DNA from 2 places in the Saccharothrix sp. BKS2 genome. Region 1 is predicted to be linked to the other one. Evidence: predicted binding sites of a transcription regulator. Region 1 holds the regulator's gene; the other holds the start of a gene.
What was found. The regulator HspR, encoded in region 1, represses chaperone genes until heat shock. The targets are predictions, from matches to a motif close to ANNTTGAGTNNNNNNNACTCAANNT.
Positions count from the first base shown of each region.

Region 2: the regulator HspR is predicted to act here: its motif matches at 2,216-2,240, upstream of Q5530_RS30220 (adenylate cyclase).

Region 1 is NZ_JAUQOL010000002.1:117,156-128,872, forward strand. It holds gene Q5530_RS03185 (FAD-binding oxidoreductase) at 666-1,769, shown strand; gene Q5530_RS03190 (heat shock protein transcriptional repressor HspR) at 2,572-3,000, opposite strand; gene dnaJ (molecular chaperone DnaJ) at 3,003-4,166, opposite strand; gene grpE (nucleotide exchange factor GrpE) at 4,187-4,906, opposite strand; gene dnaK (molecular chaperone DnaK) at 4,903-6,756, opposite strand; gene Q5530_RS03210 (DUF4097 family beta strand repeat-containing protein) at 7,001-7,786, opposite strand; gene Q5530_RS03215 (hypothetical protein) at 7,902-8,483, opposite strand; gene Q5530_RS03220 (TetR/AcrR family transcriptional regulator) at 8,507-9,055, opposite strand; gene Q5530_RS03225 (DMT family transporter) at 9,048-9,383, opposite strand; gene Q5530_RS03230 ((Fe-S)-binding protein) at 9,525-11,717, shown strand, end outside.
Region 2 is NZ_JAUQOL010000016.1:50,039-61,755, forward strand. It holds gene Q5530_RS30215 (hypothetical protein) at 75-2,003, opposite strand; gene Q5530_RS30220 (adenylate cyclase) at 2,241-3,248, shown strand; gene Q5530_RS30225 (hypothetical protein) at 3,245-4,228, shown strand; gene Q5530_RS30230 (adenylosuccinate synthetase) at 4,225-5,430, shown strand; gene Q5530_RS30235 (NUDIX domain-containing protein) at 5,427-6,095, shown strand; gene Q5530_RS30240 (GNAT family N-acetyltransferase) at 6,128-6,994, shown strand; gene Q5530_RS30245 (PRC-barrel domain containing protein) at 7,116-7,532, shown strand; gene Q5530_RS30250 (hypothetical protein) at 7,595-8,038, opposite strand; gene Q5530_RS30255 (BTAD domain-containing putative transcriptional regulator) at 8,157-10,934, opposite strand; gene Q5530_RS30260 (BTAD domain-containing putative transcriptional regulator) at 11,430-11,717, shown strand, end outside.

The sequences.
Region 1 (11,717 bases):
GACGTCGGCACAGGTCACCCACATGTCTTAAATAGTTGTCCACAGGGGGCGGGAGTTGTCCACAATCCGCTGGTGCGCATCCACAGGCCGGTGCGGATGACCGCAACAATGCGGTTCCAGCCGTCACCCGACCCGGTGCTCGGTCCGGTGCTCCGGGCCGGGTGCCCGGCACGGCCGCTCGCAGGACCAGCGTGCGCCCCTGTCCGGGCAGAGGCAAATCGGGCGTCTCGACGTGGCTCCGCTCCTCGCCCGCCCCCCGGTCCTCGGTGGGCTTCTTCCCCGGGTTCGGCGGACTCAGCCCCCGGGTTGGGCGGGTGCGCCCCGCCGGGGACCCGGACCGCTCCCCGATCCACACAGCCGCTCGTACGCATGGGGGTGGGACACAAGCCTCGATTTCGGTATATGTATAGAGGAGTATCCACCCGTTGGCCGGAGCGACCCGCGACCGTCCGTGACCGCTTAGCACTCGAAGGTGGCATCAAGGAGTCAACCAGGCAGTTGACGGGTTAATGTCCCCTCGTCGGGGATGGAAGCTTGACGAGGACGTAGCGCCTTGCTGGCGCCGCCAGAAACGTGGAGACTGCGCCCGGACCATGACTGCGAACGCTGTGTTGAGCCCCCTCCCGAGCCCGCCACACCGAGAACCTCCCCCCGGGGTCACCGCCATGGTGCGGATGATCCGGGAGAGCTTCGCGGTGGTGGAGCCGCGCTCCGACGAGGTCGCCAAGTTCTTCTACGGAATGCTGTTCAGCCTGGCCCCGGCCACGCGCGAGATGTTCCCGGTGAACATGGAGGTCCAGCGCAGCCGGCTGCTGCGCGCCCTCGTGCACGTGGTGCAGATGGTGGACCGGCCGGACGACCTGATCCCGTTCCTCCGCCAGCTCGGGCGCGACCACCGCAAGTTCGGCGTGGTCAACGTGCACTACGAGTCGGTCGGCACGGCGCTGCTGGCGGCGATCAAGAAGTTCGCGGGCCCCGCGTGGACGCCGAAGGTCGAGCTCGCGTGGGCCGAGGCTTACACGATCATGGCCCGCTCCATGCAGGAGGCCGCCGCGGCCGACGACGGTCCGGCGTACTGGCACGCGACCGTGCTGGAACACCAACGGGTGAGCTGGGACCTGGCCGTGATCCGGTTGCAGCCGGATCACCCGGTCGGGTACCGCGCGGGCCAGTACGTGAGCGTCGAAACGCCCCAGCGGGCCCGGCTGTGGCGGTACTACTCGCCCGCCAACGCGCCCCGCGCGGACGGCATCATCGAGTTCCACATCCGCTCGGTCGAGGGCGGGTGGGTGAGCCGCTCGATCGTCGGGCACACCCAGGCCGGTGACGTGTGGCGGATCGGCCCCCCGATGGGTCGGCTCAGCGTGGACCGCAGGTCCGGGCGCGACGTGCTCATGGTCGCCGGCGGCACCGGGGTCGCGCCGATGCACGCGATCATCGACGAGATGGCGCAGTGGGGCGAGAACCCCCGCGTCCACCTGTTCATGGGCGGTCGGACCCGCGAGGACCTGTACGACCTGGACAACCTCCAGCGGTTCGCGATGACGAACCCGTGGCTGACCGTCGTGCCGGTGCTGGAGTCGGACCCGGGCGCCCGCGGCGTCGAGCAGGGCACCCTGGCCGACGTCGTCACCCGCTACGGCGCGTGGCAGGACCGCGACGTGCTGGTCTGCGGCTCGCCGTCGATGATCCGGGCCACGGTGTCCCGGATGCTGGTGGCGGGCACCCCGCTGGACCGGATCAAGTACGACCCCTTCACCCTGGACTGAGCCACCCCTCACGCCACGCCGCTTCCGAGCCGAACCAGCCGCACCCCGGTCCGCACTCCCGCGCCGGGGTTGGTCGGCAGCCGCACCCAGGCTGATCAGCGCCCGCACACCGGGTTGGCCACCTGGAGTCGGCCATACCGGGTCGGCCATACCGGGTCGGCCATACCGGGTCGGCCATACCGGGTCGGCCACCCGAAGGCCGACCGCTGGAGGCTGAGCGCAGGAGGCCGACCGCCAGCCTCACGCCGAGCTGATCAGCTCCGCCACTCGGGGCCGACATCCCCCGCTTCGGCGGCCAGCCTGTCGACCAGGGCACCGGCCCCAGGACCACCGCGGCGATCCCCGTCAGGCGTGACGCGCCGAGCGCTTGGGCGAACGCGGGCAGCGGCATCTTGGCGGCGGAGGTCGGGCTGAGCCGAGACCAGGGGCTCGCCTGAAGCCGGGGTGGGTCGGGTCAGGCCGGGCTGGATCGGGCGGGCTGGATCGGGCCGAGGGGCCGGGCCCAGACCGGAGTCGGCGCTGAGGGCTGAGGCCGGGGGCTGGCCTGGGCCGGGCTCGGGGACTGGCCTGAGGTCGGGTCGGGTCGGGTCGGGTCGGGTCGTGGAGGGCTGGGGCTGGCCCGAGGTCGGATCGTGGAGGGCTGAGGCCGGGTCCTGGAAAGGCCGACGGCCCGGCTGTGGGGTGGCCGGGCCGTCGGGTGGGTTTTGGGGATGCGGGGTGGTCGCGGGGTTCCTCATGTGCAACCGATGGTCGGTAACGGTGTTTCCGTACATCAGTCACCCCATCGTGTATCCCCGGGATTTCAGCGCTTGGGCCCCGGCCGCCACACCACCAGCGCGGTCTCGTGCCGCACCGGCACCAGGTCACGCCGGTAGGAGGCGTGCACCGACGCGGCCGCCTGCTCGGCCGCCGCCATGGCGGAGGCCAGTTCCTCGGTCAGCTGGTGGACCCTGGCGCGCAGGGCGCCGACCTCGTTCTCCAGCTCGATGATCCGCTTGACCCCCGCGAGGTTGACGCCTTCTTCCTGCGACAACCGCTGCACCTCGCGCAGCAGCACGATGTCGCGCATCGAGTACCGGCGCCCGCCCCCGGACGTGCGTCCTGGCGACACCAGCCCCATCCGGTCGTACGACCGGAGCGTCTGCGCGTGCAGACCGGACAGCTGCGCCGCCACCGAGATCACGAAGAACGGGGTGTCCTCGTCGGTGCCGGGCGGGAACGGGAAGCTCACACCTACCTCTTCTCCACCAGGGCGTTGAGTTCGGCGCGGGGGTCGTGGTGGGTGGTCACCGCCGCGTACTTCTCCAACGCCTCGCGTGCCGCGGCGTCCATGTTGTCCGGCACCTGCACCAGGAGCGTGATGAGCAGGTCGCCGACCTGGCCGTCGCGCTTGGCGATGCCCTTGCCCTTGGCCCGCAGCACCCGGCCGCTGGCGGTGCCCGCGGGGACCCTCAACGTCACCTTGCCGTCCAGGGTGGGCACGGTCAACGTGGTGCCCAGGGCCAGTTCGGGGAAGGTGACCGGCGCGGTGAGGGTCAGGTCGTTGCCGGACCGCCCGAACACGGGGTGCGGGTTGACGTGGACCCGCACGTACAGGTCTCCGGCGGGTCCGTTGTTGCGCCCGGGTTCGCCCTGGCCGGCGAGCCTGATGCGCTGGCCGTCGTCGACGCCCGAGGGGATGCGGATGGTGAGCGTGCGCGTCTTGGTGCTGACGCCGTCGCCGCCGCACTCCGGGCACGGGTCGTCGACGATGCGGCCGGTGCCGCGGCAGTCGGTGCACGGTTCGGAGAAGGCGAACGCGCCCTGGCTGCGGGTGACGAGTCCGGCGCCGCCGCAGTTGGTGCAGGTGCGGGGGGTGGTGCCGGGTCTCGCGCCGGAGCCCGCGCAGGTGCCGCAGGCCGACGGGCTGGACAGCCTCAGGGGGACGGTGGCGCCGCGGACGGCTTCGGTGAAGTCGATCCGCACGTCGGTTTCGACGTCGTCGCCGCGGCGGGGCCGGGTGGCGGAGGCGGTGGTGCCCCCCCGGCGGTTGAACAGGCCGCCGAGGATGTCGCCCAGGCCACCCATGCCGCCGGTCTGCTGGGCGCGGCCGAACAGGTCGCCGACGTCGAAACCGCCGGTGCCCCCGGTGCCGAAGCCGCCGGGGAAGCCGCCGCCCCCGGCGAAGAGGCGGCGGGCTTCGTCGTACTGCTTGCGCTTGGCGGCATCGGACAGGATGCCGTACGCCTCGGAGACGGCCTTGAAGCGGGCTTCGGCCTTGGCGTCGCCGGGGTTGGCGTCGGGGTGCAGCTCCCGGGCCAGCTTCCGGTACGCCTTCTTGATCTCGTCGGCCGAGGCGTCGGAGGAGACGCCCAGCTCGCGGTAGAAGTCCTTCTCGATCCAGTCCCTAGCACTCACCGGACATCACCTCCCTTTCCTCAGCTGCCCTCGGCCGGCTCCGCGGCGGCCGGCTCCGGCTCGTGGTCGGTGACGCCGACCAGCGCGGGTCGCAGGACCCGTTCGCCGTAGCGGTAACCGCGGCGGAGCACGGCCGTGACCGTGGGTCCGCCGACCTCGGGGGACGTGCTGTGCTGCACGGCCTCGTGGACGGACGGGTCGAACTCCTCGCCCTCGTGCCCGAAGGGTTCCAGGCCGAGACCGCGGAGGGTGGTGACCAGCTTGTCGGCCACGGCCTTGAACGCGCCGGTGAGGTCGCCGTGGGCCTCGGCGCGCTCGACGTCGTCGAGGACGCCGAGCAGTTCGCCCGCGACCTGGGACTTGGCGGTGCTGATGACCAGTTCCCGGTCGCGCTCGACGCGCTTGCGGTAGTTGGCGTACTCGGCGGTGAGCCGCTGGAGGTCGGCGGTCCGCTCGTCGAGCTGGGCCTTCAGCTCGACGGCGGGGTCCTCGGCGACGGCCGTGCCCTCGTCGGGCAGGTCGGGGGCGGCGTGCTTGCCGCCCTCCGACGACTGCCCGGACGACTCCTCCGACGACTGCTGCTCCGGCGACTGCTGCGGCTCCGACGCGGGTGCTTCGACCTCGGTGTCGCCGTTCTCCGGCGCGCCGTCCCCGGGCGGGGTGGCGCGCACCTCTCCGGTCTCGGGGTCGATGCGCCTGCGGTCGGTGACGACCACCTGGGGCTCTTCGGGCTGGGTCACTTCTTGTCGTCCTCGTCCACGATCTCGGCGTCGACCACGTCGTCGGCCTTGGGCGCGTCGCCCGCGGCGGCCCCGCCGGCGGCACCCGGGCCCGCGTCGGCGGTCGGCGCGGCGTTGGCGTACAGGGACTGTCCGATGGCCTGCGACTCGGTGGCGAGCTTCTCCACCGCGGCCCGGACCTTGGCGATGTCGGTGCCCTTGAGGGCCTCGTTGGTCTCGTCGATGGCGGCCTTGACCTTGTCCTTGACCTCGGCCGGGATCTTGTCCTCGTTCTCCTTGACGACCTTCTCGGTCTGGTAGACGAGGGTCTCGGCCTGGTTGCGGACCTCGGCTTCGTCGCGGCGGCGCTTGTCCTCCTCCGCGTGCGCCTCGGCGTCCTTGATCATGCGGTCGATGTCGTCCTTCGGCAGGGCGGAGCCACCGGTGATGGTCATCCGCTGCTCCTTGCCGGTGCCCATGTCCTTGGCGGAGACGTGGACGATGCCGTTGGCGTCGATGTCGAAGGTGACCTCGATCTGGGGGACGCCGCGCGGGGCCGGAGGGAGGCCGGTGAGCTCGAACATGCCGAGCTTCTTGTTGTCCGAGGCGAAGTCGCGCTCGCCCTGGAAGACCTGGATCTGCACGGACGGCTGGTTGTCGTCGGCCGTGGTGAAGATCTCGGAGCGCTTGGTGGGGATGGTGGTGTTGCGCTCGATGAGCTTGGTCATCACGCCGCCCTTGGTCTCGATGCCCAGGGACAGCGGGGTGACGTCGAGCAGCAGGACGTCCTTGACCTCGCCCTTGAGGACACCGGCCTGGAGGGCGGCGCCGACGGCGACGACCTCGTCCGGGTTCACGCCCTTGTTGGGCTCGCGGCCGCCGGTGAGCTCCTTGACCAGTTCGGCCACGGCGGGCATCCGGGTCGAGCCGCCGACGAGCACGACGTGGTGGATGTCGCCGACGCTGATGCCGGCGTCCTTGATCACGTTGTTGAACGGGGCGCGGGTGCGCTCCAGCAGGTCGTTGGTGATGCGCTGGAACTCGGCCCGGGACAGCGTCTCGTCGAGGAACAGCGGGTTCTTGTCGCCGTCGACGGTGATGTAGGGCAGGTTGATGGTGGCCTGGGAGGAGCTGGAGAGCTCGATCTTGGCCTTCTCGGCGGCCTCGCGGATGCGCTGCAACGCCATCTTGTCCTTGGTCAGGTCGATGCCGTTGCTCTGCTTGAAGCGCTCGACCAGCCAGTCGACGATGCGCTGGTCCCAGTCGTCGCCGCCGAGGTGGTTGTCGCCGGAGGTCGCGCGGACCTCGACCACGCCGTCGCCGAGCTCCAGCAGCGAGACGTCGAACGTGCCGCCACCGAGGTCGAAGACCAGGATGGTCTGCTCCTTCTCGCCCTTGTCGAGGCCGTAGGCCAGGGCGGCGGAGGTGGGCTCGTTGACGATGCGCAGCACGTTGAGGCCCGCGATCTGGCCGGCCTCCTTGGTGGCCTGGCGCTGCGCGTCCTCGAAGTAGGCGGGGACGGTGATCACCGCGTCGGTGATCTCCTCGCCCAGGTACGCCTCGGCGTCGCGCTTGAGCTTCATGAGCACGCGCGCGCTGATCTCCTGCGGCGTGTAGTCCTTGCCGTCGATGCCGGTGGACCAGTTGGTGCCGATGTGCCTCTTGACCGACCGGATGGTCCGGTCGACGTTGGTCACGGCCTGGTTCTTGGCGGGCTGCCCGGTGAGCACCTCGCCGTTCTTGGCGAAGGCCACGATGGACGGGGTGGTCCGCGAGCCCTCGGAGTTGGCGATCACCGTCGGCTCGCCACCCTCGAGAACCGCGACGACGGAGTTGGTCGTCCCCAGGTCGATGCCGACCGCTCGCGCCATTGGATTCCTCCTGGTAGTGCGTGTGTGGAAGCCCCGCATTGAGCGGCACTGGCTCAAGTTTGCCGGCTTACCCGGACTTGAGTCCAACCGACTCAACCTTTCTGCTCCTTGCAACGAGCGGGAGGGCCCGCGTGTTCCCGGCGGGACGTGATCCGGACCACCCGTCAGGGGGAATTCCCCACCGCTCCGGAACGCGCAAGTGCCCCCGGCGCACGCCGGGGGCACGGGTGGGACGGAGGTCGGCTCAGGCCGCGAGGACGTCCACGTCGCCGCTGCTCGCGCGCAGGTACAGCTCGACCGGCGCGCCCGGGTCGTCGGGAACGCCCACCTCCAGCTCGCCGCTGTCGGTCCCCACGTCGACCCGGTAGGGGACGCGCGGGACCTGGACGACGACGTTGCCGCTGCCCGCCACGGCGCGGACCGAGGTCGCCGCGTCCAGCCGGACGTGCACGTCGCCGGACCGGCTGTCGAGGGTCACCGCGCCGCGCATCCCGGACAGGGACGCGTTGCCCGAGCCGAGCCGGCCGGTGAACCCGCCGCCCACGTCGGCCACCTCGACGTCGCCCGAGTCGTCGCCGATGCGGACCTCGCCGGAGACCCCCCTGATCACCGCGTCGCCCGAGCCGATCTCGACCTCCACCGCGGCCACGTCCTCGAAGCGGACGTCGCCCGACTCGCTCTCGCCGACCACCCGGACGTCCTCGGACGGCACGGTGACCTCGTAGTCGACCGTGCACCGGTGGCCGCAGCCGTCGAGGACCAGGGTCGTGCCCTCCACCCGGTGGGAGACCCCGGAGGGCGCTGCGGCGTTCTTCGGGTACTGGAGCCGGCGCCGGACCTCGGTCGAGTCGGCGCCCGCGCGGCCGCGGACGACGATGTCGCCGGAACCGTTCCGGAGCCGGACCTCGGTGATCCGCTCGCCGACGGTGTGCCGGTCCTCGAAGCCGTGCTCCACCAGCCGCACGCAGGACGTGAGCGCCACCGCCGCGGTCACCGCCGCGACGGCCGCCAACCCGATCCGCTTGCCCACCACAGTCGCCCCCTCAGGCGTTCACGTCGTTGTGCCCAAGCTAGGCGGTGGGCGGGTCGGGCCCCATCGGGAAGGCCCCCGACCCGGCATGGGGGTTGTCCCTACCCCCGGCGGCTCAGGCGAGGGCCTCGACCGCGGCGCGCAGGGCCGGGGCGGAGAGGGCGGGGTCGCCGAGGAAGTGCCGGGAGGCGATCACGTGCGCGGCGGTCGTGCGCTCCCACACCGGGCCCCGCACCGGGACCTCGGTGATCACCAGGCGGAACGGGCGCACGTGGCGGCCCAGCCGGTGCTCGACGCCCCGCACCACCTCGCCGATCGGCAGGGTCTGGGGGGAGGCGGCGGTGCGCCGGTGGTGGTCGGCCGCGGCCGGCCGCAGGGCCAGGACCGCGGCGCGCAGCGCCGGGCGCACGCGCAGCGACGTGCCCGAGGGGTCGTCCGGCACGTCCGGGGAGTCGTCCGGCGGCGACCCGGCGCGGGCGTGGTCGAGCACGTCGGCCCACCAGCCCAGCCACTCCTCGGCCGCGGCCGCGCGGTCGACGCCCGCGGGGACCACCACGGGCACCCCGGGGTCCAGGCCGGGCAGCTCCGGGACGGTGTCGACCGAGAGCGCGAGGGTGTCGCGCAGGAACAGGGCGGTGGTGACCGCCCGGCTCGTCCCGTGCGACACCTGCCACGACTCCCGACCGGCGAACCCCATGGACCCAGTGTCCCGCGCGGAGGTCACCGACCGCGCATCAGGAAGGACACGACCGGTTCCAGTTCCCCCGCAGTCGGGGGGCGGTCCGCGATCAGGCCCTGGATCAGCAGCCCGTCGAGCCCCGCGAGCAGCGCCCGCAGCACCACCGGGTCCCGCGCCCCGGCCTGGTCCTCCAGTCCCTCGAACCACCGCCGCGCCGCCGGCCTCAGCCCGGGGCGGCGCGCGGCGAGCAGGTACAGCTCGTACCCGGCCAGCGTCCGGCCCCGGTGCGGGCCCACCGCGTCCGCGAGGAACCCGGCCACCGCCGCGGGCGCCGGGTCCAGGGCGCGGAACCCCGCCGCCGTCTCGTCGGCCGACCAGGTGAGCGTGGCGATCAGCAGGTCGTCCAGCGTCGCGTAGTAGTAGGTGGCCGACGTGGGCGGCACGCCCGCCTCGCGCGCCACCGACCGGTGGCTCACCCCCGCCGCGCCGTCCCGCTCCACGACCCGCAGCACGGCCTCCAGGATCACCCGCCGCCGCTGCTCGCCGCGCCGGCGGCGGCCGTCCGCGCGGGAGGTGGTCGGGTCAGGCATCGCCGGCATTGCCGCCCAGCTCGATGGCGACCACGCCGGCGATCACCAGCAGCAGGCCGACGACCATGGTCGCGTTGAGGGGTTCCTTGAACAGCACCACGCCCACGCCCGCCACCGCCGCGACGCCGAACGCGCACCAGATCGCGTATGCCACGCCGATGGGCATGCCCAGTTGGAGGACCTTGCCCAGCGCGGTGAACGCGACCAGGTAGCCCACGACCACCACGATCGAGGGAACCAGCCTGCTGAACCCCTCGGACAGCTTCAGCGAGACCGTGGCGGCCACCTCGGCGACGATCGCGACGGCCAGGACCAGGTAGACGAACATGAACGACCCCCAGAAAGTTGAACAGCTGTTCCACTATTTTGTCCGGGGATATGCGATCTGCCACGCTCAAGTGGTTACTGGCCAGTAAGCGGGCGTAGGCTGCCGAGCCAAGAGAGACGGACGAGAAAGGCCGCCACCACAATGGGAGCCCTCCAGCTCACCCTCGGCGCCATCGGCGTCGCCGTCAGCGTGTACGCCTGGGGCCTGTTCGTCGCGGGTGTCCTGCGGATGATCAGGATCGTCCGCCTCGGCCAACCGGACCCGACGCGCGCCGGGCCGTTCTGGCCGCGCCTGAAAACCCTGCTCGTCGAGTTCGTCGCGCACACCCGGATGATGAAGTTCCGGAAGGTCGGCCCCTGGCACTGGATGGTGATGTGGGGCTTCCTCATCGGCTCCGCGGTGCTGTTCGAGGCGTACGGCGAGGTCTTCGACCCGGGCTTCCACTGGCCGGTCATCGGCACCTGGTCCGCGTGGTCGCTGCTGATCGAGCTGCTCGGCCTCGGCACCGTCGCCGGCGGCGTCGCGCTCGCGGTCATCCGCCAGCTCAACCACCCGCGCCGCGCCGACCGGCTGTCCCGGTTCGCCGGCTCCAGCTTCAAGTCCGCCTACTTCGTCGAGGCCGTCGTCATCGTCGAGGGCCTGGGCATCCTCGGCGTGAAGGCGTTCAAGCAGGCCGCCGGCCTGGAGGACCCGCCGCTGTGGTCGTCCTTCGTCACCGGGCCGCTGTCGACGATCCTGCCCACCAGTCCCGACTGGGTGTCCGTCATGGCGGCGATCAAGCTGCTGTCCGCGATGGTCTGGCTGATCGTGGTCGGCAAGAACCTGACCATGGGCATCGCCTGGCACCGGTTCAGCGCGTTCTTCAACATCTACTTCAAGCGCGAGGACGACGGCGGCGTCGCGCTCGGCGCGCTCAGGCCGATGATGAGCGGCGGCCAGGTCCTCGACCTGGAGGAAGCCGACCCCGACAAGGACACCTTCGGCGTCGGCAAGGTCGAGGACTTCACCTGGAAGGGCTGGCTGGACTTCAGCACCTGCACCGAGTGCGGTCGCTGCCAGTCCCAGTGCCCGGCGTGGAACACCGGCAAGCCGCTGTCACCCAAGCTGGTGATCACCCAGCTGCGCGACCACGCGTTCGCCAAGGCCCCGTACCTGCTGGCCGGCGGCAGCCGCGACATGGCAGGCGACGAGGTCGGCCTGGTCGAGGACAAGTACGAGGACTACAAGAAGCGCCTGGAGACCGTCGACGTGCTGGCGATGGCCGAGTCCGAGCGCCCGCTGGTCGGCGGCCCGGACGAGCTGGGCGTCATCGACCCCGAGGTGCTGTGGTCCTGCACCACCTGCGGCGCGTGCGTCGAGCAGTGCCCGGTGGACATCGAGCACGTCGACCACATCGTCGACATGCGCCGCTACCAGGTGCTGATCGAGTCGAACTTCCCGTCCGAGCTGGGCGGCATGTTCAAGAACCTGGAGAACAAGGGCAACCCGTGGGGCCAGAACTCCCGGGACCGGCTGGCCTGGGCCGAGGGCCTGGACTTCGACGTGCCGGTGTTCGACGGCGAGCTGGGCGACACCGAGTACCTGTTCTGGGTCGGCTGCGCGGGCGCGTTCGAGGACCGGGCGAAGAAGACCACGCGGGCCGTGGCCGAGCTGCTGCACACGGCGGGCGTCAAGTACACGGTGCTCGGGCCGGAGGAGTCGTGCTCCGGCGACCCGGCGCGGCGCGCGGGCAACGAGTTCCTGTTCCAGATGCTGGCGCAGCAGAACGTCGAGGTGCTCAACACCGTGTTCGACGGGCGCGAGCCGGGGCAGCGCAAGATCGTCGTGACGTGCGCGCACTGCTTCAACACACTGGCCAACGAGTACCCGCAGGTCGGCGGCCAGTACGAGGTCGTGCACCACACGCAGCTGCTCAACCGCCTGGTGCGGGAGCGGCGGCTGGTGCCGGTGGCCGAGATCGCCGAGGACGTCACCTACCACGACCCGTGCTACCTGGGCCGGCACAACAAGGTCTACGAGGCGCCGCGCGAGCTGGTCGGCGCGTCGGGCGCGACGCTGCGCGAGATGCCCCGCAACGCCGAGCGGTCCATGTGCTGCGGTGCCGGCGGCGCCCGCATGTGGATGGAGGAGCGGATCGGCAAGCGCATCAACGTCGACCGCGTGGACGAGGCGCTGGGCACCGCGCCGTCGAAGATCGCCACCGGCTGCCCGTTCTGCCGGGTGATGCTCACCGACGGCGTGACCGCCCGGCAGAACGAGGGCGTGGCCGGTGCGCACGTCGAGGTCGTGGACGTGGCGCAGCTGCTGCTGACCGCGGTGCGGCGCGGCAGGGAG
Region 2 (11,717 bases), on a different contig from region 1:
GCGGACCGGCCGAGCGGCGGGCGCCCTCCGCCGCCCCCGCCCTCCGCCGCCCCCTCGCTCAGGCGCCCCCGCGCTCAGGCGCGGTACCTCTCCACCCGGTCGTACAGCAGGATCGAGCCCTGGCCGCTGTGCTGGGAGAGCCGGCTGTAGGCGTGCTCGACCCGGCCGCGCAGGGTGTCCTCGGGGTCGCCGAGCGGGTCGCCCGCGATCCACAGCGCGGCGACGAGCCTGGCCAGGGCCGCGCCGTGCGGACCGGTCGGCGGGACCCCCTCCGCGAGGAGTTCGACCTGGGTGAGCGGGTCGTGGTCGCGCGGCAGCCGGTTGGGCGCGCCGGTGATGAGGTCCAGCTCCCGCAACCACCCCCGGGCGGTCGGCTGGTCCAGCGGCCCGTCGGAGGTGAACGGGCCGGCCAGGTGCGCCACGACCGAGCGCACGTCGCCCAGGGCGAGGTCGTGGTAGCGGGCCTCGGTCGTCCGGCCCCGGGCCTCGTGGTGGTCGCGGTACCGCCGGTGCACCGCGTCCCAGCCGCGCGCGGGGTCCTCGCGGTGCGCGAGCCGGTGCAGCAGCAGGGTGCGCAGCCACGGGTCGAGCACGACGCGGGGGCCGTTCTCGTCGGGTTCCAGGGTGAGCAGGAAGTGGTCGAGCAGGAACGCGTGGAGCTCGTCGCCGCCGTCCGGCGGGCCGGCGTCCGGCGCGGTCGGGTCGGGCAGGAACTCCACCCCGCGTCCCGCGCTCGCCGTGACCAGGTCCTCCACCCGCTCCGCCGGCAGGTCGCGCAGGAGCTGCGCCAGGGCCTCGTCGGCGAGGGAGGCGTTGCCCGCCGGGGAGGCCCGCGCGGACAGCAGCCGGCGTGGCGCGACGGGGCTCTCCCGGCCGGCCGGCACGTCGAGCACGATCCGCAGGCCGCCGGGGTGGCCGCGGGTGAGGCGGTGGGGCAGGGACCGGGGCAGGCCGGGCACGGCGGCGCGGACCACCACGTCCTCGGTGTCCGCGGCGTTCAGGTGCCCGGGGTGCACCAGGTACCAGGGCCGCCACTCGGTGGCCGAGCGCGCGTCCCGCTCGGCGTCCTCGGGGGTGCGCGGCAGGGGCAGCGGGGCGGTGCCGCCCGCGGGTGTGCCGGGCCGCCGCCAGGCGTCGTCCCAGTCGGTGTTCCAGGTCCGGCTGGTGGCGATCACGGCGACGTGGTCGCCGACCGCCGCGGACCGCTCGCGCGCGGCCAGGTAGGAGGTCAGGAACGCCTTGCCCTCCCCGGTGTGGACGTTGTCCAGCAGCACCGCGCAGCGGGCGCTCCGCCGGGGGTGGTCGGCCCGGCCGGTGAAGTGCCGGTGCAGGTCGGCCAGGAAGGCGTCGAAGAGGGTGTTGTCGACCGCGCGGCGGTCGGCGGGCGACCCCCGGTCCACCCGGTCGAGGGCCGCCGGCAGGTCGCGGGGGTCGCGGGGCGCGCCGCGCGTCACCTGGCGGACGGCGCGCAGCAGCCGCCGGCGGGAGAACCAGTCGAGGCCGTGGAGCAGCACCCCGGTGGCGGAGGGGGCCCAGCCGGGCAGCCCGTCCGGTTCGCCGACGAGCCGGACCAGCTCCAGCACCCGCGGCCGGTGCCGCTCCAGCAGGTGGTCCTCGCTCATCAGGTCGCGGAGTTCGGCGAGCGCGCCGTCGCGGTCGCCCGGGTCGCCGGCCAGCACCAGCGCGCACAGCCACAGCCGGGGGAAGGCGATCCGGTCGGCCCCCGGCACGTCCCGGCCCAGGTCGAGGGCGATCCCGGCGAGGGCGGCGCCGGGCCGCCGGACCCCGGCCGGGTCCTCGAAGTCCAGCAGCGCCAGGGGCACCCCGTCGGCGCACCGGTCGCGGACCCTGCCCAGCAGGGCGGTCTTGCCGGTGCCGCGCGACCCGAGCGCGACGACCAGCGGCAACGTCCGGGCGCGGCCACCCGGCCGCTTCACCAGTTCGTCGACCAGGCCGGTCGTCACCCCGCGGAACCCCGCTAACGCGCTGTCGTCACCGGACATGGATCTCCTGATCTCGTGGTGGGGCCGTGGTCGGCCAGTATGGGAGCGGCGCTGCGGCCGGATGGCGGAATCGGGCCCGGTTCAGCCTGTTGGCTCAGAGATCACCGCGATGGAGCACCGGGGGTGATCCGGCAGTAGTCACGCCCGCAGGTGCTTCCCACCCCGGCACGGGCACGTGACCCAGCACACACCGGTATTCCACCCCGAACCCCGGTTTGAGTCGTATAGACTCAAACCATGTTCACCAGGCAGGAAGCACTCGACCGGGTCGAGCGGGCGACCTCGGCGGCCGACCTGTTCGGTCCCGTCGACCCCGCCCGGCACCGGGAGGCGCAGCGGCTGTACCGGGCGCTGACCGCCGTGCTGCACCCCGACCGGGTGGGGCCCGCCGACACCAGGGCCCACGCCGCGTCCGCGGAGCTGACCAGGCTCCACGACGAGTGGCGGCGCGGCACGTCCGTCGAGCTGCGCACCGACCGCGGCGCCTACCGGATCACCGCCCTGCACGCGGTGGGCAGCGTCGCGAACACCTACCTCACCGACGGCCCGCACGTGGTCAAGGTGGTGCGCAACCCGGCGCTCAACCCGCTGGCCCACGCCGAGTGGGACGCGCTGGACGCGCTCGCCCGGTTCACCGACGAGCACCGGTGGCTGCGGCCCTACTACCCGCGCCTGGTCGACCGCTCCGGCCCGGTGGCCCGCGGCGAGCGCGCGTTCACCGTGCTCGAACCCCTGGTGGACGGGTTCGTGACGCTCGCGGACGTGCGGCGGGCGTTCCCGGGCGGCCTGGACGGGCGCGACTGGGCGTGGATGCACCGCAGGCTGCTGCGGGCGCTCGCCGGCGCGCACCGGATCGGCCTGGTGCACGGCGCGGTCGTCGCCGAGAACGTCCTGGTCCACCCCGAGCAGCACGGCGTCGTGCTGGTCGGCTGGTCCTTCGCGGTCGAGAGCGGGCAGCGACCGCTGGCCACCGGCAGGACCGTCGACTACCCGCCGGAGGTCCACCTCGGACAGCCGGTCACCGCCGCCACCGACGTCCACATGGCACACGCGCTGATGCTGGGGGTGCTGGCGGAGCACGAGACCCGGCAGCGCGCCTTCGCCCGCGGGTGCGCGCAGGACGACCCGGCCCGGCGGCCCGACGCCGCCGACCTGCTCACCGAGTACGACGACCTGCTCGAAGACCTCTACGGCGAGCGGACCTTCCGCCCGTTCGCCCTCCCCCCTACCCCGACAGGAGCATGACCGTGGGACACGGCAAGTGGGACGACAACGCCTACGCGGCGGCCAAGACCTTCCGCGCCGCCAAGGGCATCGACGACTTCGGCTACACCGCCGCGATGCGCGGCAAGCCCAGGAGCGAGTGGCGGGCCGACCCGTCGCTGGACCCGAAGGACGCGGTGCGCGAGTGCCGCGACTCGGCCGACCACGCCGACTCGACGCCCATCGCGGTGCTGTTCGACGTCACCGGCTCGATGGGCCGGGTGCCCAAGGTGATGCAGACCAAGCTCGGCAAGCTGCACGGCCTCATCCAGCGCAAGGGCTACCTCACCGACCCGCAGCTGATGTTCGGCGGCATCGGTGACGCCGACAGCGACCGGGTGCCGCTCCAGGTCGGGCAGTTCGAGTCGGACAACCGGATGGACGAGCAGCTGCGCACCATCCTGCTGGAGGGCGGTGGCGGCGGGCAGAAGAGCGAGTCGTACGAGCTGGCCGCCTACTTCGTGGCCCGGCACGTGGTCACCGACGCCTGGCAGAAGCGCGGCCGCAAGGGCTACCTGTTCCTCATCGGCGACGAGCTGAACAAGCCCCGGCTGGAGGCCCGGCACATCCGCAGGATCATCGGCGACGACGTGCACCAGGACATCGACCCGGTCTCGGTCTACCGGGAGCTGGAGCGCCGCTGGCACGTCTACTACGTGCTGCCCAACCAGTCGGCCTACTACAACGACCCGGAGATCGCGGAGCACTGGCGCGGCGTCCTCGGGCAGCGCTTCCTCAAGCTCGACGACCCCGGCGCGGTGTGCGAGCTGATCGCCGCCACGATCGGGCTGGAGGAGCGCGTGGTCGACCTGGACCAGGCGATGGTGGACCTGGCCGAGATCGGGTCGGCGGCGGAGAGCGCGGCGGTCGGCAAGGCGCTGGTCGGCGTCGGCGGCAAGACCCTGACCAGGTCGGCCACGCCCCCGGCGCTCGACGGTCCCGACGACGTGACCCTGACGTGAGCGGAGCGGGTGTGAACGGCGTGGACGGGCACGTGGTGGTCGTCGGCCTCGGGTTCGGCGACGAGGGCAAGGGCGCGGTGGTCGACGCCCTGTGCCACGACCGCGAGACGGTGTCGGTGGTCCGCTTCAACGGTGGCGCGCAGGCCGCGCACAACGTGGTCGCGGACGGCAGGCACCACACGTTCAGCCAGTTCGGGTCCGGCACGCTCGCCGGCGTGCCGACCCACCTGTCCCGGCACGTGCTGGTCGAGCCGATGGCCCTGGCCGGCGAGTCGCGGGAACTGGCCGGGCTGGGGGTGCCCGACCCGCTGGGGCTGCTGTCGGTCGACGCCGGCGCGCTGCTCACCACGCCGTTCCACATCCGCGCCAACCGCGCCCGCGAGGACGCCCGGGGGCGCTCGCGGCACGGTTCGTGCGGCAAGGGCATCGGGGAGACGGTCTGGTACTCGCTGCTGGCGGGCGCCCGCCCCGGCGACGTCGTGGAGCACCAGGAGGTCCTGGGCGCGCCGGGCGCGGCGCCGCGGGTCGGCGACTGCGCCGACCCCGCGGCGCTGCGGCGCAAGCTCGACGCGCTGGCCCGGTTCTACGAGCCGCTGATCGGGTCGGGCACGTCGGTGGCCGAGCTGGTGTCGCTCTACCGCGACTTCGCCGACGCGGTCCGGATCACCCGCGGCGACGAGGTGGGCCGGCTGGCCGGGCGGGGCCGGCTGGTGTTCGAGGGCGCGCAGGGCGTGCTGCTCGACCAGCACCACGGCTTCCACCCGCACACCACCTGGTCCACCACCACCCCGGACAACGCCCGCGAGCTGCTGGGCGGCCGCCCGGCCGCGGTCGTCGGGGTGACCCGGACCTACCAGACCCGGCACGGCGCCGGGCCGCTGCCGACCGAGGACCCGGCGGTGGCGGCCCGGTTCCCCGAGCGCCACAACGCCACCGGCCACTACCAGGGCGCGTGGCGGGCCGGCCACCTGGACGCGGAGCTGCTGGAGTACGCCGTGGCCGCGTGCGGCGGGGTGGACGGGCTGGCCGTGACGCACCTGGACGCGACCGGGCTGAAGGTCGTGCCCCGCCGCGGCGCGGCGCCCGAGGACCTGCCGGACCCGCTGGCCTGGTTCGAGGCGCGCCGGCCCGTGCTGGTCACCGGCAGCGGCCCGGACCGGGACCGCTACGCGGTGCGGGCGTGCGCGACAATCGGTCCATGATCGAGTCGACCCCGGTGTCGGTGGACGTGCTGGCCCTGCGCTTCGACCCGACCGCGCGCACCGTGCTCCTGGGCGTCGCCCACCGCGCCCAGGAGCCGTTCGCGGGCGAGCTCGCCCTGCCCGGCGTCCTGCTGGGCCGGGGCGAGCGCCTGCGCGACGCCGCCCGGCGCGCGGTGCGCGACAAGCTCGGCGTGCCCGAGGAGGCGGTCACCGCCTCCGGCCAGCTGACCACGTTCGACGAGCCCTCCCGCGACCCGCGCGGCCCCACGCTGTCGATCGCCCTGTGGGCCGCGGTCGACCCGGGCCGGCTCACCGGCGGCCCCACCACGTGGACGCCGCTGGCCGACGTGCCGCCGCTGGCCTTCGACCACGACCGGATCGTGGCCGACTGCCGCCCGATCCTGGCCGACCGCCTCTGGCGCGACGTCGGGTTCACCGCCGGCCTGCTCGGGCCCGAGTTCACCACCGCGCAGGCCCTGGACGTCACCGAGTCCCTGACCGGCGACCGCCCCTACCCCGCCAACCTGGGCCGGACCATGGAGCGCGTGCCCGGCCTGGAGCGCACCGCCCAGCACGCCGCCGCCCTGCCCAGGGGCGGCCGCCCGCCCTCGGTGTGGCGGTGGGTCCGGCCGGACCCCGGACGAGCCGAGCCGACCACCCGCTGAGCGCCACCCGGCGGTGGTGTGGAATCCCGGGTATGGCGATCACCTTGGACGAGCCGGGGGCCGACGGGCCGAGCGGCGCCCTGGCCGCGCTGCGCGAGTGGCAGCACGACGGGGCTCCGGCGCAGCTGCACCCCGGCGACCTGGGCTGGTTCCGGCGGTTCGGCGCGGAGGCGACGGCCGCGGCGGTCCGGACCTGGAGCCGGGACGGGCGGATCCTCGCCGTCGGGCTGCTCGACGACCCCGAGCTGCTGCGGCTGACCACCGCGCCGGACGCCCGGCGGGACGAGGAGCTGGCGCGGCGGGTGGTCGAGGACGTGGCCGAGCCGGCGCGCGGCGTGCTGGTGCCGGGCCGGGTCTACGTCGACGCGCCGGCCGACGCCCTGGTCCGGGACCTGCTGTTCGAGGAGGGCTGGCGGACCGACGAGCCGTGGACGCCGCTGCGCCGCGACCTCGCGGAGCCGGTGGAGGACCCGGGCCTGCGGATCGAGGTGGTCGGGCCGGAGCAGGCGCCCGTGCGGACCGCCGTGCAGCGGGCGTCGTTCGACAGGTCGACGTTCACCGACGAGCGCTGGCGCGCGATGGCGGCCGGACCGGCGTACGCGTCGGCCCGGTGCCTGGTCGCCCGCGACGACCGGGGTGAGGCGGTGGCGGCGGTGACGGTGTGGTCGGCCGGTCCGGGCAGGCCCGGGTTGCTCGAACCGATGGGCGTGCACCGGGACCACCGCGGCCACGGCCACGGCCACGCGATCGCCGTCGCCGCGGCGGCCGCGCTCCGGGAGCTCGGCTCGTCGAGCGCACTGGTCTGCACCCCGAGCTCCAACGTCGGCGCCGTCGCCACCTACGCGTCGGCCGGCTTCCGGCCCCTGCCCGAGGTCCACGACCTGTGCCGGGGCGCCTAGCAGGCGCCCCCGGTACCGGATCGCACCCGCCGATCCCCCGGGAGCGGGTTCCCATGATCGCCGGAACGGGTACCACCTCCCGGTGGCCGGCGTCCGGTCACCGCACGAAGGAGAGACGACCATGACTGCGATGGAGCCGCACCCGTTCCCGTTCGCCCCGTGGATCTGGCGCGACGCGGTGGCGATCCTCGACACCCGCAACGAGGCCGTCGGCGACCGCGACCGCCCCGACGTGGGCCTGCTCGGGTACGAGGTCGAGGCGGTCGACGGCCGGATCGGCAAGGTGGACGAGGCCAACGCCCGGGTGCCCGCCGACTGCCTGCTGGTCGACACCGGCACCTGGCTGACCAGCCACCAGGTGGTGCTGCCGGTCGGCGCGGTCGCCCGCATCGACCACGACGGCAGGATGATCCACGTCGACCGGACCAAGGAGCAGGTGACCAGCGGGCCCGAGTACGACCCGGACACCTTCGACGCCGACGAGTTCCGCGCCCGCCTCGGCGACTACTACACCGAGAGCTACCGCACCGCGCCCTGATGGTGCCGCACGGGGGCTCGGGGACGACACCCCCCACGTCGTCCCCGAGCCCCCCGCACGGGTCAGAAGACGTGCACGCAGCTGCCGGTGCGGCGGACCATCCCGGAGCCGGACGAGAACCACATGACCGGGTAGGCCACGCAGCCCGAGCCGATGTGGCTGGAGCGGGTGTGGGTGCCGGTGTTGCCACCGGCACCCACGACACCCCGGTAGACGACCAGCGGCGGGTTGGGGTTGCCCACGTAGGTGATGCCGAGGTCGACCGCTTTCTGCACGCCGTTGGCGTGCCAGTAGCCGATGCCGACGACCCCCTGCGTACCGATCGCCCCCTTGACGTCCATGCAGAGCGTGCCCATGTGCCTGTTGGCCTCGTCGTTCACGGGACTGCACTTCTGCCAGTAGGTCGCCGACGCCGACGGCGGTGACGCCTGGGCGCCGGGCGTCAGCAAGGTCGACACCAGCGCGGACATCGCGCCCAGCAGGATTGCGGTGCGGCGAAAACGCATGTGTTCCTCCCCTTGGTAGATCCTCGGTCCGAACCGTTCGAGGGGAACGTTAGGGAGGATCGGGGGCGAGGTGCCGGCACGGCGCTGACACCGCGCTGTTCGCGCGACCGGCGTGGTGTCAGCGGTGGGCGGCCAGGAGCGCCCGGACCTGGTCGGCGGAAGGTTGGTCGCCGCTCGCCAAGCCGCGCTCGTGGGCTTCGCGCCACACGTGCCGCGCTTCGGCGACCTCACCCACGGCGGCCAGTTCCTGCCCCAACCGCACGCGCAACGGGACGGCCAGCCTGGTCACGTGGATCTCGTCCACCAGGGCGACCGCCTCCCGGTAGCCGGCGATGGCGGCGTGGTGGTCGCCGGAGGCCGCCCTGATCTCGGCCAGCGTCTCCAGGCCCGAGATCACCCGTGCCGGTTCCCCGCCGCGCCGGAAGGTGCGCAACGCCTCGACCGCGGGCTCGCGGGCCTCGTCGAGCCGGCCCAGGCCGACCAGCGAGTCCGCGAGGTTGTTGCGGGCCATGCCGACGGACAGTTCCTCGCCGCAGCGCTCGTAGAGACGCGCGGCCCGGCGCAGCGGCTCCACGGCCTCGCCGAAGCGGCGGATGCCGTTGTAGGCGGAACCGAGGTTGAGCAGCGAGGTGGCCTGCTCGTGGACGTCGCCCAGTTCCTCGAAGATGGCGAGCGCGGCGAGGCAGGAGGCGACCTGGCGGTCACCGCGCCCCAGGTGGCCGTAGGGCGTGCTCACGCCGTTGGCGCACTTGCCCTCGAGGAACAGGTCTCCCGCCACGACGGCGCTGCGGACCGCGGCCTCCCCCATCAGGGCCATCCGGCGCCAGTGCCCGCGCATGTAGAGGTGGTGCCACGAGAGCTGGAACAGGGTGGCGGCCTGGTCGTGCAGGCCGTGGTCCTCCGCACCGAGGACCAGGTGGGCGATCGTGTCGTGTTCGCGGTCGAACCAGGCCACGGCGGCGTGGTGGTCGACCAGGTCCGGGGTGTGCGCGCCGGGCAGGTCCCAGGTGACCCGCATCCGGTGCGGCACCGCGCTGATGCGGGAGCGGGCCAGTTCCGCGGTGCGCAGGTAGAACGCCATGAGGCGGGACACGGCGGCGGGTGCGCCGGGCAGGGTCCGGGCCCTGTCCCGGGCGTACTGCTTGAGCAGGTCGTGCGACTCGTACCGGTCGGGCAACCGCTGCTGGAGCATGCTGACCTCGACCAGTCGCCCCAGGGCGGCCGCGGCCTCGCCCGGGGTCGCGTCGACGAGCGCGGCGGCGGCGTGCCTGCCGACGGCCTCGCCGGGGTGCAGCCCGAGCACGTCGAACATCGCGCGCGCGTCCGCGTCGAGCGCGCGGTGGGACCAGTCGAACAGGGAGCGGAGGTCGGTGTCGGTGTCGTCGCCGGCCGACAGCACGTCGAGCCGATCGCGACGGCCGGCCAGTTCGTCGCGCAGCGACGCCAGCGGCCACTCCGGGTTCCGGGCCGCGTGGTCGGCGGCCAGCCGCACCGCCAGCGGCAGCCGCGCGCACAGCTCCACGATGGCCGCGGCGGCGTCCGGCTCGGCCGCCACGCGGGTGGCGCCGACCTTGTCGGCGAACAGCTCCAGCGCCTCGGCGGGCGAGAGCAGGCCCAGGGTGACGTGGTGAGCGCCCTCCCGGGCGGACAGGCCGCGCAGCCTCCGCCTGCTCGTGACCACGACCACCGAGCCGCTGCCCGGCAGCAGCGGTCGCACCTGGGCGCTGTCGCGGGCGTTGTCCAGCACGACCAGGACGCGGCGCGCGGCCAGTTCGGTGCGCCACCGCGCTGCGCGCTCGTCGGTGTCCTGCGGCACCCGGTCGGCGGCCAGGCCGAGCGAGCGCAGCAGGACGTCGAGCGCGTCGGCCGCGTCCACCGGCGGGGTGGGTCCGTAGCCGTGCAGGTTCAGGTACAGCTGCCCGTCCGGGAACTGCTGCTCGACCTGGTGCGCCCAGTGGACCGCCAGGGTGGTCTTGCCGATGCCCGCCGTGCCGTCGATGGCGGAGATGACGATCGGCGGCGCGCCGCGGCCGGTCGACGGCGAACCGATCAGCCGGTCCAGACCGGTCAGCTCCTCCGCACGGCCGACGAACCCGCGCACGCCGGCGGGCAGTTGCCGGGGCACCGCGGTGGTGATCGCGGGCGCCGGACCGAGGGCCTCGTCGTCGGCGAGGATCGCCCGGTGCAGGTCGGCCGTCGCGCGGGCGACGTCGAGCCCGAGTTCGTCGCGCACCGAGGTGGACACCCGCCGGTACGCCTCCAGCGCCTCCGCGCGCCGCCCGACCCGGTGCAGGGCGAGCATGAGCCTGGTCCACAGCGACTCGCGCAACGGGTGCCGGGCGGTGAGGTCGCGCAGATCGGCGATCACCTCGTGCTCGCGCCCCTCCGCCAGGGCGATGTCCAGGACGCGCTCGCGGGCGGCGAACCACAGCTCGGCGACCGCCGGCCCCGCCTCGGCCCGCAGCGCCGGGGAGGCGACGTCCTCCAGCGGCCCGCCCCGCCACAGCGCGACCGCCTCCCGCAGCAACGCCGACTCGCGCGCGCCATCGCCGTCGCGCGCCGCCCGCGCCGCCGAGGCTACCAACTCCCTCAGCAGCAGCAGGTCGAGCTGCTCGGCGTCGACGCGCAGCAGGTAACCACCTTCGCCGGTCTCGACCAGACCCGGACCGAGCTTGCGGCGCAACCTGCTGACCAACGACTGCACCCCGTTGCGCAGGTCCTGCGGTGATTCGCCCGGCCACACGTGGTCGAGCAGCCGCCACACCGGCACGACCTCGTTGGCCGAGAACGCGAGCGAGGCGAGCAGCACCCGCAGGCGCCCCCGCACCTCCACCGGCCCGTCCGCCGTCTCCACCTCGAACGGCCCCAGCACCCTGATCCGGACATCCCGCCCCATGACCGCTCCCCCCGAAGCTCCCCGGCGCGGGATCGTACCGGGGGAGGTGGCCGCCGCCGCCGACTTCCGCGCCGATCCACCCGGGTGGTGGAGTCGCCGCCGACGATCGCCTCGACCGAGCGTTCGAGCAGGCGCGACGCGCGGTCGGGGCACCCGCGAACCGGTGTTCCGGGGCCATTCCGACAATCTCCCGCAGGTGCCCGGTCAAACGGTCATCCTACCGATTCCAAGCCCGGGGGAATCGGATGAGTTTTCTGTAAAACTATCGTCGAGAGTATCGCCGCGACCGGGCCGGACTTCCGAACACACGGATTTGATCTGCGGAAACCTCCTTTTGAGACGCAGGTTGTGAGCATTCTTCCCGATCCGTTCCCGTGATAACGTGGCCGAACGGGCACATCCTCGATAGCAACCGGCGCACAGCGGAGCAGGTACGCCATCAGCAAGAGCACGCCACCCGGCCCCTATTTCCACGAAAGGGGTGATCCGATGTCGATGAGCACGACCGCGTCGCTGGTGGTCAGGTTGCTGGGCCCGGTGCGCGCCTGGCGCCACGGCGCGGAGGTCGACCTCGGCACCGCGCGCAGGCGGGCGGTGTTCACCCTGCTCGCGCTCCGCGCGAACGAGGCGGTCTCCAAGGACGAGCTGATCGACGGCGTGTGGGGCGACGCGGCTCCCGCGAGCGCCGGGGCGAGCCTCCACACCTACGTCTCGGGCCTGCGCCGGGAGCTGGAGCCCGAGCGGTCCAAGCGGTCGGCCGGGGTGGTGCTCACCTCGACCGGG